Regions from separate parts of the Actinomadura sp. 6N118 genome, predicted to be linked through region 1. Evidence: riboswitches for the same ligand, from Rfam matches in the RefSeq annotation. Region 1 holds a riboswitch; each other region holds the start of a gene.

Region 1 (3,200 bases):
GACGAGTACCTGTCGGTGCTGCTGCCGCTGCTGGACGGGCAGCCGGCCTCGTTCAGCGGCGAGACGGTCCAGGCGCAGGTCGCGCTGTCGGTGCCGAACGAGGGCCGGGTGCCCGTCCTGCTGGCCGCGCTCGGGCCCAAGATGCTGGGGCTCGCCGCCGAACGGGCCGACGGCACCATCCTGTGGATGACGGGGCCGACGACCGTGCGCGAGCACATCGCACCGACGATCACGGCGGCGGCGCAGGCCGCGGGACGCCCGGCGCCGCGGATCGTGTGCGTGCTGCCGGTGGGCGTCACGGGCGACGTCGCGGCGGCGAAGGAGCGGGCGGCCAAGGCGTTCGAGGTGTACGGGACGCTGCCGTCCTACCGGGCGATGATGGACCGGGAGGGCGCGGACGGCCCGGCCGACCTGGCCATCGTGGGCGACGAGGACACGGTCGGCGCCAAGCTCGACGAGCTCGCCAAGGCCGGTGTCACCGACTTCGTGGCGGGCGAGTTCCTGCCGCGCGACGAGGCCGCCCGCACCCGTGACTTCCTCAAGTCGCTCAATCGGTAGCGATGACCTCGTAGAGGTTGCCGGTCATGTCGGCGAAGTAGATCCCCTTGGCGCCCAAGGGGTGGTTCCCGTCGACACGGCCGTTGTCAGGATGAGCCGGATGGTCGCCGAAGGGCGCGCCCCGTTCGCGGAGGCGTGCCAGGACGGCGTCGAACGTGGCCGGGTCGACATCGAACGCCAGATGGTGGCCCGGCTCGTCCGGCGCGGACACGAAGTCGAGCGTGAGCCCGTCGTTCACCTTGATGGGGACGAAGTGCGGGGCGTACGGGTGGGGGCCCGTGAACTCCAGGCCCATGACGGCGGCGAAGAAGCGGGCGGCCTCCTCGTTGTCGGCGGCCGGGACGATGGTGTGGTTGAGGCTGATCGTCATGCTCGTTCTCCTTCGGCGAGCGCCCCGTACAGGAACACCTGGAGCGTCTCCTCCAGGGACGGGACGGGTTGTGCGGGCGGACGGGCACGGCCGAAGACCAGGCCCATGAACATGGCCGCGATCTGCTCCGGAGGCAGCCGCAGCACGTCGCGTTCTGGCTCGAACAGCTCCGTCAGCGCCTCCACGGTCGACCTCATGGCCGAGTCGCGATCGAGGGCGGCCGTGTCGCTCTGGGGTGCCGACTCCCCAGACCCCCCGGGGCCCTCCGCTCCGCCGCCGGCGTGACGGCCTCGGTCGTGGCGGCCTCGGTCGTGGCGGCCGGTGGCGTGCAGGGCGCCGATGACCAGGCCCAGACGTTCGATGTAGGCCTCCATCGCGGCGGCGGCCTCGCGGAGCCGTGCGGGCAGGGGCTGGTCGAGGGAGATGTCGGCGAGCTCCGCCAGAACGTGGTCGGCGCGCAGGGCCTCGGCGACGCAGGCGTCCAGCAGTGCGTCCTTGTCGGCGAACACGCGGAAGATCGTCGCCTCGCCGATGCCGGCGGCGCGCGCGATCTGGCCGGTGGTCACGGCGGTGCCGTGCTCGGCGACCAGCGGCAGCGCGGTCCGGATGATCATCTCGCGGCGTTGCTCGGGGCTCATGCCGGGCGCGCGGCGGCGGGTCGGTCGTTCCACCATGCCGGGGAGGCTACGGAGTGAGTACTCACTCCGTCAAGCTCGAGGCCGTGACGAGGGGCTCCGGCGGCTGCTGCTAACGTTGCGGTTCACGCGCGTCATGGAGCGAAGTCCGGTGTGATCCCGGCGCTGTCCCGCAACTGTGATGCCCTTCGAGGATTCCCTCCCGAACGGCCGAGCCAGGTCGCCTCCGCACGCGCCGATGACACTCGACCCTCGCGGAAGGGGCGATCCGTCTCCCACGGGTCACGCCTTCCGGCCAGCCTTGGAGGCCCCCTTGCGACCCGCACCGAGACCCGCAGTGAAACCCGCGCTGAGGCCCGCGCTGAGGCCCGCTCTGAGGCCTGCGCCGAGGCTCGCGCTGAGGCACGTGCGTTCCCTGCGCGCCGCCGTTCTGGTCGGTGTGATGGCGTTGTCCGCCGCCGCGTGCGGCGACACGACCGAGTCCGGCGGCGACAAGGCCTCCGGCGCCGCGGGCAAACCGGTCACCGTCCAGGCTGCCAACGGCGCGGTCACGATCCCCGCGACGCCCAAGCGGATCGTGTCGCTGTCCCCGACCCACACCGAGACGCTCTTCGCCATCGGCGCGGGCAAACAGGTCGTCGCGGCCGACGAGTACTCCACCTTCCCGGCCGGGGTGCCCAAGACCAAGCTCTCGGGCTTCAAGCCCAACGCCGAGGCGATCATCGGGTACAAGCCCGATCTGGTGGTGCTGTCGGACGACCTGGACGGCATCGTGAAGGCGCTGACCAAGGTCAAGATCCCCGTCCTGCTGGAGCCCGCGCCGACCAAGCTGGACGAGGCGTACGACGAGATCACCGACCTGGGCCAGGCCACCGGCCGCGCAGCCGACGCCAAGAAGCTCACCGACGGCATGCGCACGAGCATCCAGCAGGCCGTCGCGGCGGCCAAGCCCGGCGCCGCAGGCAAGCCTGCCGGGAAGCAGCTCAGCTACTACCACGAGCTCGACAACCAGCTCCACACCGTGACGTCCAAGACGTTCATCGGCCAGGTGTACGGGCTGTTCGGGCTGAGCAACGTCGCCGATAAGGCCGAGAAGGCGGCCGGCGGCTACCCGCAGCTGTCCCGCGAATACCTGCTCAAGAGCAACCCTGACCTCATCTTCCTGGCCGACACCAAGTGCTGCGGGCAGAACGAGGCAGCCGTCGCCAAGCGGAGCGGCTGGCAGGACCTCACCGCCGTCAAGGACAAGAGCGTGATCCCCCTCGACGACGACATCGCCTCCCGCTGGGGCCCGCGCCTGCCCGAGTTCGTCAAGGTCATCGGGGCCGCGGTGCAGAAGGCGTCCGCCGGCGCGTGACACCGGCTCGGCTGCGGCCTCTTCAGTTCGGCGGCGCCGTCGCGGTGCTGGCGGCGACGATGCTCGCCGCCCTCTTGGTGGGCGCGGCCGACCTTCCGGTGACCGGCGTCGTGAAGGCGCTGCTCGACCGGGTGCCGTTCGTCGACGCCGACTCGGGACTGAGCACCGTCGAGCGGAACGTGCTGTTCGAGTTGCGGCTGCCCCGGGTGTTGCTGGGCGCGATGGTGGGCGGGCTGCTGGCCATCGCGGGTGCCGGTTACCAGGGGGTCTTCCGCAACCC
Region 2 (3,200 bases), on a different contig from region 1:
ACGCACTCGTAGCAGCCCGCGATGGACGCGATCGTGGCGGTCGGCGCGATCGCGATCAGCAGCGAGTTGCGCAGTCCCGTCTCGGCGATCCGTGCGCGCAGCGCCTCCCATTCGGCCCTGCGGCGCGGTGTCGCATCGGGGAAGTGGTCGACGTGCAGCTGACCACGTGCCGTGCGCGTCCGGTCGTACGCGGGGAGCGGCCCATGCTCGGCGGCCAGGTCGGCGGACGCGCCGTACGCGGCCAGGGCGATCTCCTCAGCGATCGACGTGGACAGCTCGCGCGCCTCGGCCGAGTCGAACGGCAGCCGCAGCTTGAAGAAGACGTCGGCGAGGCCCATCACGCCGAGCCCGACCGGACGCCACTTGCGGTTGGCGCCCGCCGCCTCGTCCGTCGGGTAGAAGCCGCGGTCGATCGTCCGGTCGAGGAAGCGCACGGCGGTACGGACGGTCGCGCGGAGCCGCTCCCAGTCCACGCCGTCAGGCCCGGCGTGTGCGGCCAGATTGATCGAGCCGAGATTGCACACGGCGGTCTCGCCGTCGCTGGTGACCTCGATGATCTCGGTGCAGAGATTGGACAGGTGGACCACATTGCCGGGCTCGGCGGTCTGGTTGCAGGCGCGGTTGGCGGCGTCCTTGAACGTCATCCAGCCGTTCCCGGTCTCGGCGAGCGTCCGGATCATCCGGCCGTAGAGGCGCCGTGCCGGGACCTTCCGTACGAACCGTCCCGCGGCCTCGGCGGCCCGGTAGGCGGTGTCGAACTCCGCGCCCCACAGGTCGGCGAGCTCGGGCACCTCCTTGGGGTCGAACAGCGACCAGTCCGCGTCCGCCTCGACCCGGCGCATGAACTCATCGGGGATCCAGTTGGCGAGGTTGAGGTTGTGGGTGCGGCGGGCCTCCTCGCCGGTGTTGTCGCGCAGCTCCAGGAACTCCTCGACGTCGGCGTGCCACGGCTCCAGATAGACACAGGCCGCGCCCTTGCGCCGGCCGCCCTGGTTGACCGCGGCGACCGACGAGTCGAGCGTGCGCAACCACGGCACGATGCCGTTCGAGTGACCGTTGGTGCCACGGATCAGCGAGCCGCGCGACCGCACCTTCGTCCACGAGATGCCGATGCCGCCCGCGTACTTGCTGAGCCGCGCCACCTGCGCGTACCGCTCGTAGATCGACTCCAGCTCGTCGCGCGGCGAGTCGAGCAGGAAGCAGGACGACAGCTGGGAGCGGCGCGCGCCCGAGTTGAAGAGCGTCGGCGAGCTCGGCAGATAGGACAACGTGCTGAGCAGGCCGTACAGCTCGGCGGCCTCCTCGACGGTGTCGGACAACCCGCAGGCCACGCGCAGAAGGAAGTGCTGCGGCCGCTCCAGCACGCGCCGCGAACGCGGGTGCCGCAGCAGATACCGGTCGTACAGCGTGCGCAACCCGAAGTATTCGAAACGATCGTCCGCGGACTCGTCGATCAGGGCGTTCAACGCCTCGGCGTGCACGGCGACGAACTCGGCGGTCGCGTCGTTCAGCAGGCCCTCGGAGTGGGAGGCCGCCACGGAGCCCGCGAACGACCGCACGCCCTCGTCTGCGGCCTCGTCGGCGATCAGTGTGCTCAACAGCCGCGCCGCCACCTTGGAGTACGCGGGTTCGACGGCCACCAGCGCGGCGGCCTCGCCGATCGCCAGCTCCCGCAACCCAGCGGCGCCGAGGTCGTCACCGGCCCGGATGGCGATCAGAACACGCTGCGGATCGGTGTCGGGCAAGCCCGCACACGCGCGGACCACCTCCGCGTCGATGCCGATACGCGGCGGAGCGATCAGTTCCTGTGTCACGTGCTCTCTTCCCTCGCGAGCTCGCCTCGTCAAGGGCGCACGCGAACAAGAGCACGGCTGACCGCCGCAACCTGTCCAGCGACCCTCCCACGAGGCCATGGACCAACAGTTCATGCAGGCAGGTCTTCGGACTCGCGGGCAACACACCTGATGAGGTGCGGCCTAGTGGCCGTCGCTTCCCGGCCCGTCTCGACGGGCCAGTGCTTGATGACGGCGGTCGTTCCCGCTCACCGCTGCGGGGCAGTCCCGGATTTTCACCGGGTTCCCTCTTACGACGCCCCCGCCGACAGGGTGGCCTGCCGCGAGATCACGGGGACTCGGCGTGATCTCGCCGCAGTCCACCCCCGACGGCGGGGGCGAACCAGCACGGGCAAGACCCTACATCTTGGTCGTGACCAAAGCCGACACCCAACATGTTGGGCGTGTCACAGGACGCCGCACCCTGAACCCGGAGGGGGCATGGAGATCACCGGGGAGAGATGGCACGATGGGCCCGCAATGTCGCCACGCCCGTTCTTCCGCCTCGGCAGGGCGGTGGTCTTCACCACCGTCTGCCTGACGCTGGCCACGATCGGGCACTCCCTGACGTCTCCGGCCGAGGTGCCGGCCTGGGCGATCATCGTGGGGTTCGCCGGGTTGCTGGTGGTGGCGGGCGCGCTCGCCGGGCACGAGCGTTCGCTGGCGACCATCACGGGGGGCCTGCTGGGCGGGCAGTTCGTGCTGCACAGCCTGTTCGCGAACGCGTCGGCGCCGGTCGAGCACCACGTCCAGACGGGCATGGCCGCGTCCGAACCGGCACACGGCTCCGGGCTGGGCATGACGCTGGCGCACGTGGTCGCCGCCGTGATCTCGGCCTGGTGGCTGCGGCGCGGTGAACGGACCGCGTGGGCGCTGACCCGGCGGATCGCGGCGCAGGTCGGACGGCCCGTCCGCGATCTGTTCGCCGTTCTCCTCGCCGCCGCTGAACCCGTGGCGCCACCCGTGCGTACCCCTGTGCGACGGGCGCCGGTCCCCATCGGCCCTACCGGTCGCGTGCTGCGGCACGAGGTCGTACGCCGCGGTCCACCGCACCGTTCGAGGGCGCTCGCGCACAGCTGAGCGCCGTACGTCACCGGACGCCGCCCCCGGCACTCCGGCTTCTCCTCGTACCCGCTCGAACGGAGCTCTTCCGCATGTCCATATCGCTGCACGCCCGCAAGGGCGCCGCCGTCACCGGCCTCGCCCTCGTCTCGGTCCTCGGTCTTGCCACCGCCGCGTCCGCCCACGTCACGGTCAACCCCCGCGAGGCCGAGCAGGGCGGATACGTCAAGGTCGCCTTCCGCGTACCGAACGAACGGGACAACGCGGGCACGACCAAGGTCCAGGTCGATCTCCCCATGGACCACC
Region 3 (3,200 bases), on a different contig from region 1:
CCGGGCGCACCCATGCCTGTCCCGGGAACGGTGAAGAGCCGGGGCTTGTACGCGGCGTCGGCGGGAGCGGGCTCACTCGGGGCCGCAGACGGTGCCGGTGCCTCTGACGGTGCCGGTGACTCCGACGGCGACGGTGCCGGAGCCTGTCCGTTCGGCTGCTGTTGCTCGTGCTCGCTTCCGGACGCCTGCGGCGGGACGGGACCGTCGCCGTCCTGAGGAGGAGGCCCATCGCCGGGCCCTCCTGGATCGTCATCCGGGGGCTCCGGCTCGCCGTGCTCGCCGTGCTCTTCGAGGACATCGTCGAGCTTCTGCCTGTCCAGGCCGGGGGCGTCGAACGGGTCGCGGCGGCGCCGATGCGGCAGGGCGAGACGCGCGGCCGTCCGTACGTCCTCGGAGGTGACCTCTGTCCGGTCGTGCCAGGCGGCCAGCGCGATCGCGGCGCGGGCGGTCACGAGGTCGGCGCGCAGGCCGTCCACCTCGAACGCGGCGCACACGGCGGTGATCTGACGGAGGGCGGCGTCGGTCAGCTCGACCCCCGCGAGCCTGCTCTGCGCGGCAGCGATCCGTCCGGCCAGCGCGGCCTCGGCCTCGGCCCAGCCCGCAGCGAAGCCCGCCGGGTCGTCCTCGAACCGCAACCGGCGCCGGACGACCTCGGCACGCTCATCGGGATCACGCGTGGCCGCCACCTCGACCGTCAGCCCGAACCGGTCGAGCAGTTGCGGCCGCAGCTCGCCCTCCTCCGGGTTCATGGTGCCGACGAGGAGGAACCGCGCCGCGTGCCGTACGGAGACGCCCTCGCGTTCGACGTACGACTCGCCCATCGCGGCGGCGTCGAGGAGCAGGTCGACGAGATGGTCGTGCAGCAGGTTGACCTCGTCGACGTAGAGCACGCCGCGATGCGCCGCTGCGAGGAGGCCGGGTTCGAAGGCCTTCACGCCCTCGGTCAGCGCCCGTTCGATGTCGAGGGAGCCGGTGAGCCGGTCCTCCGACGCGCCGACCGGCAGCTCCACCAGCCGCGCGGGCCTGCGCTCCGCCGGGTCGCCGGCGTGCGGGCCGTCGGGGCACTCCGGATCGGGATCGCCCGGGTCACAGGAGAAGCGGCAGCCCGGCACGACGCCGACCGGCGGCAGCAGCCCGGCCAGAGCGCGCACGATCGTGGACTTCGCGGTGCCCTTCTCGCCGCGCACCAGCACGCCGCCCACACCGGGCGACACCGCGTTGACGAGAAGGGCCAGTTTGAGATCGTCCATGCCGACGACGGCGGAGAACGGGTACCGGGCGCCGGCGTTCCCGCGGCGGCTCATCGGCACATCAGACAGAGCGGCATGCCACATCGTCCTTCCCTCGGGTGTCCACGCCCGTGGCGGTCTCATCCGACGGTCGGAGTCTCCTGGCTCCCGGATCAACATTCCCCCTCAGCCTTCCAGCGTTGCCGCCGTGGCGCGCGGAGAGGGAACTCCCCTGGTCACAGTTGCGGGACAGCCCCGGAATTGGCGCCGATCGAGTCGGCCCAGCCGCACCGGGTTCCTCCGCGTCCGTCGCAGGCAAGGATCGCACACCCTCGGGGACCGCCCAAGTCGCGGTGGGGTGACAGGCCTATTGGCGGTATGCCAATAACGTGCTCTACTGGTGTCATGCGACGAACCGGTGGACTCCCGTTCCGTCCAGGCGACGTCTCCTGGACGGTCATGCGCGAGCCGGTGCTCGGCCTCGGCGCCGCTCCGACCCTCCTCCTGCAGGTGACCCACCCGCTCGTGGCCGCGGGGGTCGAGCAGTACTCCGACTTCGAGAACGACCCGTTCGCCCGGCTGTGGCGGACGGCCGACATCATGCTCAAGCTCTCGTTCGCCGAGCCCGAGGTCTCCGCCCGCCAATCCGTCAAGCTGCGCCGCATGCACGAACGTGTCAGCGGCGTCTCGGACGAGGGTGTCCGCTACCGCGCCCTGGACCCCGACCTCCTGCTCTGGGTCTGGGCGACGCTGGTGCACAACGGGCTCGATCTCTACCAGCGCACGTTCGGACGGCTGCCGTCGGGCGAACGCGAACGCTTCTACCAGGAGCAGAAGCTGATCGCGTACGCGTGCGGGGTACCCGAAGGCCACTGCCCTGTCGTCTACGAAGACTTCCGCGCTTACTTCGACCGGGTCGTCCGGGAGGAACTGCGCCCGACCACCGTCTCGGCCAAGCTGCTCGACACCCGCCGCAGGCTGCCCATGCCCTGGCCGCTCGGCCCCGCGTACCTCCAGCTCAACCTGCTCGCCGCCGGAGCGCTCCTGCCACGCTCGCTGCGGCGTGAGCTGGGCATCCCGTGGAGCCGGTCACGGTCCCTCGCGTTCGCCTCGCTCGTCGAGGCCAACAAGACGGCGTCCAAGGTCGTGCCCGCGTCCGTACGGCACCGCCCCACCGACTATCTCGTGGCCCGGGAACGGCCTCTGCGGCTCTTCGGGCAAGGCCGGCGCCGGGCGGCATAGGCTGCCTGCGTGCCCTCTCCGTCTTCACGCCGTCCCTCCAGGGCGGGCTATCAGCGGCTTCCCAGGGATGAACGGCGCGACCAGATCCTCGGTGTGGCACGCCGGATGTTCACGGAAGTCCCGTACGCCGACGTCTCCACCGCCGCGATCGCACGCGAGGCAGGTGTCCAGCGCGGGCTGATCCACTACTACTTCGGCACGAAACGTGAGCTCTTCCTGGAGGTCGTGCGCGGGCTCACGGTCAGCTACGCCGGGCAGGCCCCGCCTGCCGACCCCACGCTGCCGCTGGAAGAGACGGTCGACCTGTGCGTCCACCTGTTCCTGGACGCAGCCGAGTCCAACGCCGACACCTGGCTCGCCGCTCTCGACGCGGAAGGCTTCGGCCAGGACCCGGAGCTCCGGCGCATCGTCAACAAGACCCGCGACGCCACCGTCGAGCACATGCTCACGTTGCTCCACGTCCCTGAACCGACCGACACCCTGCGCGCCGTCCTCCGCACGTACTCCGGGCTGGCCGAAGTCGCGACCCGGCAGTGGCTCCAGGAGAAGACGCTCAGCCGCGCCCAGGTCCACAAGTTGCTGGCCGGCTCGCTGCTCGTCCTCGTCAGAGAAATCGCACCCGCGGTAGAACGGGCCTGAGCCCGACCCACCGCCAGGCAGCGCCCGCCACAGCCGACACTCAGCCCAGCCAACGCCTAGCTCAGCCGACAACCGGCTGCCTCAGGCGAC
Region 4 (3,200 bases), on a different contig from region 1:
TCCTCTTCCAGGGCCTGGCATCCCGCCTCTGGTCGCCCGTGGTGGCCGCCGCGGCGCTGGGCGCCGTACCCGACCTGTCGAGTCTCCACTGGCGATGGGCCCCAGGGGCGCCGATCGCGCTCTGGCTGGCCCAACCCTCGGGGTGGCCCCGGTCGGCGGACCGCCTCTACGAGACGGTCGTGACCGGCCAGCTCCAGCCGTTGCGCGAGACGATGCTCCAGGTCGTACGCCTGGCCGACGGGCTTCTCTGGGGGAACGCGGCGTCGGCCCTGGCCGGAACGCTCCGCGCTGGAACGCTCCGGCCGGACCTGGCCGCGCCGCTGAACACCCTCGTCCGGGATCTGTTCTCCCGTGACCCGCTCACCGGCACGGGCTCGTTCGAACAGGGCCGGGGCTTCGTGCGACGCAGCTGCTGCCTCTACTACCGCGTCCCGCCCGGCGGCGAGATGTGCGGTGACTGCGTGCTCCTGACTCGTTGAAAGGCGCGCTCGGTGAGGGCCCCGAAGAGCAGGCCCAACGTCGCCCACAGCACCACCTGGATCCCCAGCGAGGCGATCCGGAAGTCCCACAACACGGTGGCCGGGAAACCGTCGGCGACCGCGTCCGGCTTGGGTGTGAGCCGGTAGACGACCCCGACCACGACGGCGAAGCCCACGGTGGCCGCGATCGTCGCGTTCCAGATCCCGAGCCTCGGCAGCAGCCGGCGCTGGACGATCACCGCGGCGGCGGTTGCCAGCACGCCGAGCGCCACCACGCCGAAGTAGAGCGCCGTCCGGCCGCCGATCGTGTCCGGATTGCCGACCGCCGGGGGTGTGGGCGGGTACTTCAGGAACGGCACGACCACGACGGCCACGAAGCCGCCGAGGGCGACCAGCGCCGCCGTCGCGCGGGCGCCGAGAGCACCGATCCTGCCGTACGCGAACGCGAACGCGATGGCGAAGAGCCCGCCGACAGCCACGCCGTAGACCACCATCGCCGTGATCAGGCCGGTGGTCTTCTGGACGGTGCGGCTGACCACCTCGGCCTCGCCGCCGTGGTGGTGCGCGGCGGCCTGCGCCTCCTCGAACGAGATGGCGTGCCCCACCTGCGGTTCACCGTAGATCCAGGCGATCACGAGCGCGAGCGCCGCCGCGGCGAGCCCGGCGAGCATGCCGCGGATGAGAAGAGAGCGCATCATCAGTGGCAGGGGAACCCGAGAAGGTGCCGGCCGTCGTGCGTGAACTCGTGCACCCAGGTGCCGCTGAACAGCGAGGTGGCGCCCTGTTCGGCACCGATGAAGTAGATGAGGACGAGGCCCAGCACGGCGGCGAAGACCGCCCACGGCAGGATCTCGCGGACGGGGACGCGCAGCGGAACGGGCGGCGTCTGGACTTGCGTCGCAGGTACGGCTGACTGGGCCATGGGGTCTCCTCACGGGGTGCACTCGCCCCGGTGACGGGAGGACGGCAGGTCAGTTCCTGACTTCCGGGACCCCGGAGGGCCTATCGGACACAGTGGCGGGACCGTCCTGGAATCGCACCAGGTTCCTGCGCACTGCCGCCTCGCTTGTGAACTTGTCCTGGAGAGCGTCTCCTTCGCCAAGGTGCACGTCAAGTGGGCAAAGGGTGACAAAGACGGAGCGCCGCCTTCACCGCGCCCCCGTACGGCCGGTGAAGACGGAGCTCCCATCTGATGGCGCGTATCGTCACGCGGCGGCCGAACTGGCCGGCGCCCGGCGCAGACCGGGAACGATCAAGGCCAGCGTGACGAACGTCAGGACCAGCCCCACGACGATGACGCCCTTCACCGCCCCCGTGGTGTCGTCGACCAGGAGGCCCGGCACGGCGCCCAGGCCGGAGAGGGCTCGGGTGACCACGACGGCCCACAGACCGGCGCGGCCACCTCGCCAGGCGTGCACCACGCCGGCGAGGGTGACGACGCCGAGGATGGTGGTGATCACGACGACCTCGGGGGGAGGCCCGTCGAGCGCGCCGGTGGCGAGGTCGCCGATCCCGAGCAGGGCGGCGAGCACAAGGCCGATGGTGAACGCGGTGGACTTCATGGGAGATCCCTTCCGTACTGAGGTGGCCTCAGCGTGCGGCCCCCGGACACCCGGACGGCAGGGGGCACGGTGCCGCGCGGCCAGGAGGTGATCCCGGGCGGTCTGGGGCCGTACACCCAGGACAGGGAGGGGTGACCGGCCGCATCATGAGCGCATGGACGCCACCTGGCGCGCCGCGCGCACCGCCCCCACCCGCCCGCTCGCAGTCGGCTTGTTCGTCCTCGCCGCCGCCGGTGTGATCGCCGCGATCGCCGTCAGCGCGGGAAGCGGCCGGGGCTACACGCACGCCCTGGACACCTTCGTCGTGTCGAATTCCGCGATCGGGCTGTCGTTCGCGTTGTGCGGTCTCCTGATCGCCTGGCACCGGCCGCGCAACCCCCTCGGCTGGCTGCTCCTGGCGGACGGAATCGGGCATGCCGTCACGGCCGGGCTGGCCCCGGTGGCCGAGCACGGCGTGGAGGCGGGCTGGCCGGAGTGGCTCGTGCGCACGCTGCTGACCGTCGCCATGTACGCGTGGCCGTGGTCGATCGGGCTGTGCCTGCCCCTGATCCTCCAGCTCTTTCCGGACGGCCGCCCGGCAGGCCCGGTGTTCCGGCGGCTGATGTGGGCCACGGTCGCGACCGCTCCGCTGTTCGTCGTCTCGATGGGTTCTGATCCGGAGGGGCTCGTTCCCGGTCACCCCGGCTACCTGACGCTCGCCGCCCACGACGACCTGGTGCCGCTCTGGACGGTGGCGGAGCTGACCGAGCTCGCCGCGATGCTCACCGGGCTGGTCTCGCTGGCGGTCCGCTACCGGCGCGGTGACGAGACCCTGCGCCGCCAGCTGCTCTGGCTGACGCAGGCGGTGCTGCTGGTCGTCATCGTCCTGGTGCCGTGGGGGGTGTTCCAGGCCGCGCCGATCTACGTGTTGCTGGCGATCCCGCTCGTCCCGGCCGCCATGACGGTGGCGATCATCCGGCACCGGCTGCTGGACATCCGGCTCGTCGTCTCGCGGACCGTCTTGTACGTGCTGCTGACCGCCGGCGTGCTCGCCGCGTACGTCGGGCTGGTCGCGATGTTCGACACGGTGATGCGCCGCGAGGTGGGACTCGGCAGCTCGGCCCTCGCCACCGTGGCGATCGCCGTGGGGTTCAATCCTGTGCGTGTACGGCTCCAGCGG

Evidence for each region. A riboswitch is a leader RNA that binds a small molecule or an ion and turns the genes downstream of it on or off. The one in region 1 is predicted to bind cobalamin.
Region 2: another riboswitch for cobalamin. It lies ahead of ACH34W_RS26475 (ribonucleoside-diphosphate reductase subunit alpha); the one in region 1 lies ahead of ACH34W_RS10235 (ABC transporter substrate-binding protein).
Region 3: another riboswitch for cobalamin. It lies ahead of ACH34W_RS29110 (putative cobaltochelatase); the one in region 1 lies ahead of ACH34W_RS10235 (ABC transporter substrate-binding protein).
Region 4: another riboswitch for cobalamin. It lies ahead of ACH34W_RS39695 (CbtB domain-containing protein); the one in region 1 lies ahead of ACH34W_RS10235 (ABC transporter substrate-binding protein).

Annotation. Positions count from the first base shown of each region.
Region 1 covers NZ_JBIRAZ010000003.1:539,195-542,394, forward strand. Annotated here, with positions in the region: gene ACH34W_RS10220 (LLM class F420-dependent oxidoreductase) at 1-558, shown strand, start outside; gene ACH34W_RS10225 (VOC family protein) at 548-928, opposite strand; gene ACH34W_RS10230 (TetR/AcrR family transcriptional regulator) at 925-1,602, opposite strand; cobalamin riboswitch at 1,668-1,809, shown strand; gene ACH34W_RS10235 (ABC transporter substrate-binding protein) at 1,970-2,920, shown strand; gene ACH34W_RS10240 (FecCD family ABC transporter permease) at 2,917-3,200, shown strand, end outside.
Region 2 covers NZ_JBIRAZ010000010.1:227,740-230,939, forward strand. Annotated here, with positions in the region: gene ACH34W_RS26475 (ribonucleoside-diphosphate reductase subunit alpha) at 1-1,814, opposite strand, end outside; cobalamin riboswitch at 1,914-2,129, opposite strand; gene ACH34W_RS26480 (MFS transporter) at 2,274-2,912, shown strand; gene ACH34W_RS26485 (YcnI family protein) at 2,987-3,200, shown strand, end outside.
Region 3 covers NZ_JBIRAZ010000012.1:36,822-40,021, reverse strand. Annotated here, with positions in the region: gene ACH34W_RS29110 (putative cobaltochelatase) at 1-1,304, opposite strand, end outside; cobalamin riboswitch at 1,384-1,530, opposite strand; gene ACH34W_RS29105 (oxygenase MpaB family protein) at 1,635-2,471, shown strand; gene ACH34W_RS29100 (TetR/AcrR family transcriptional regulator) at 2,481-3,110, shown strand; gene ACH34W_RS29095 (ATP-binding protein) at 3,192-3,200, opposite strand, start outside.
Region 4 covers NZ_JBIRAZ010000020.1:9,932-13,131, reverse strand. Annotated here, with positions in the region: gene ACH34W_RS39705 ((2Fe-2S)-binding protein) at 1-479, shown strand, start outside; gene ACH34W_RS39700 (CbtA family protein) at 422-1,177, opposite strand; gene ACH34W_RS39695 (CbtB domain-containing protein) at 1,177-1,401, opposite strand; cobalamin riboswitch at 1,431-1,572, opposite strand; gene ACH34W_RS39690 (hypothetical protein) at 1,685-2,041, opposite strand; gene ACH34W_RS39685 (histidine kinase) at 2,196-3,200, shown strand, end outside.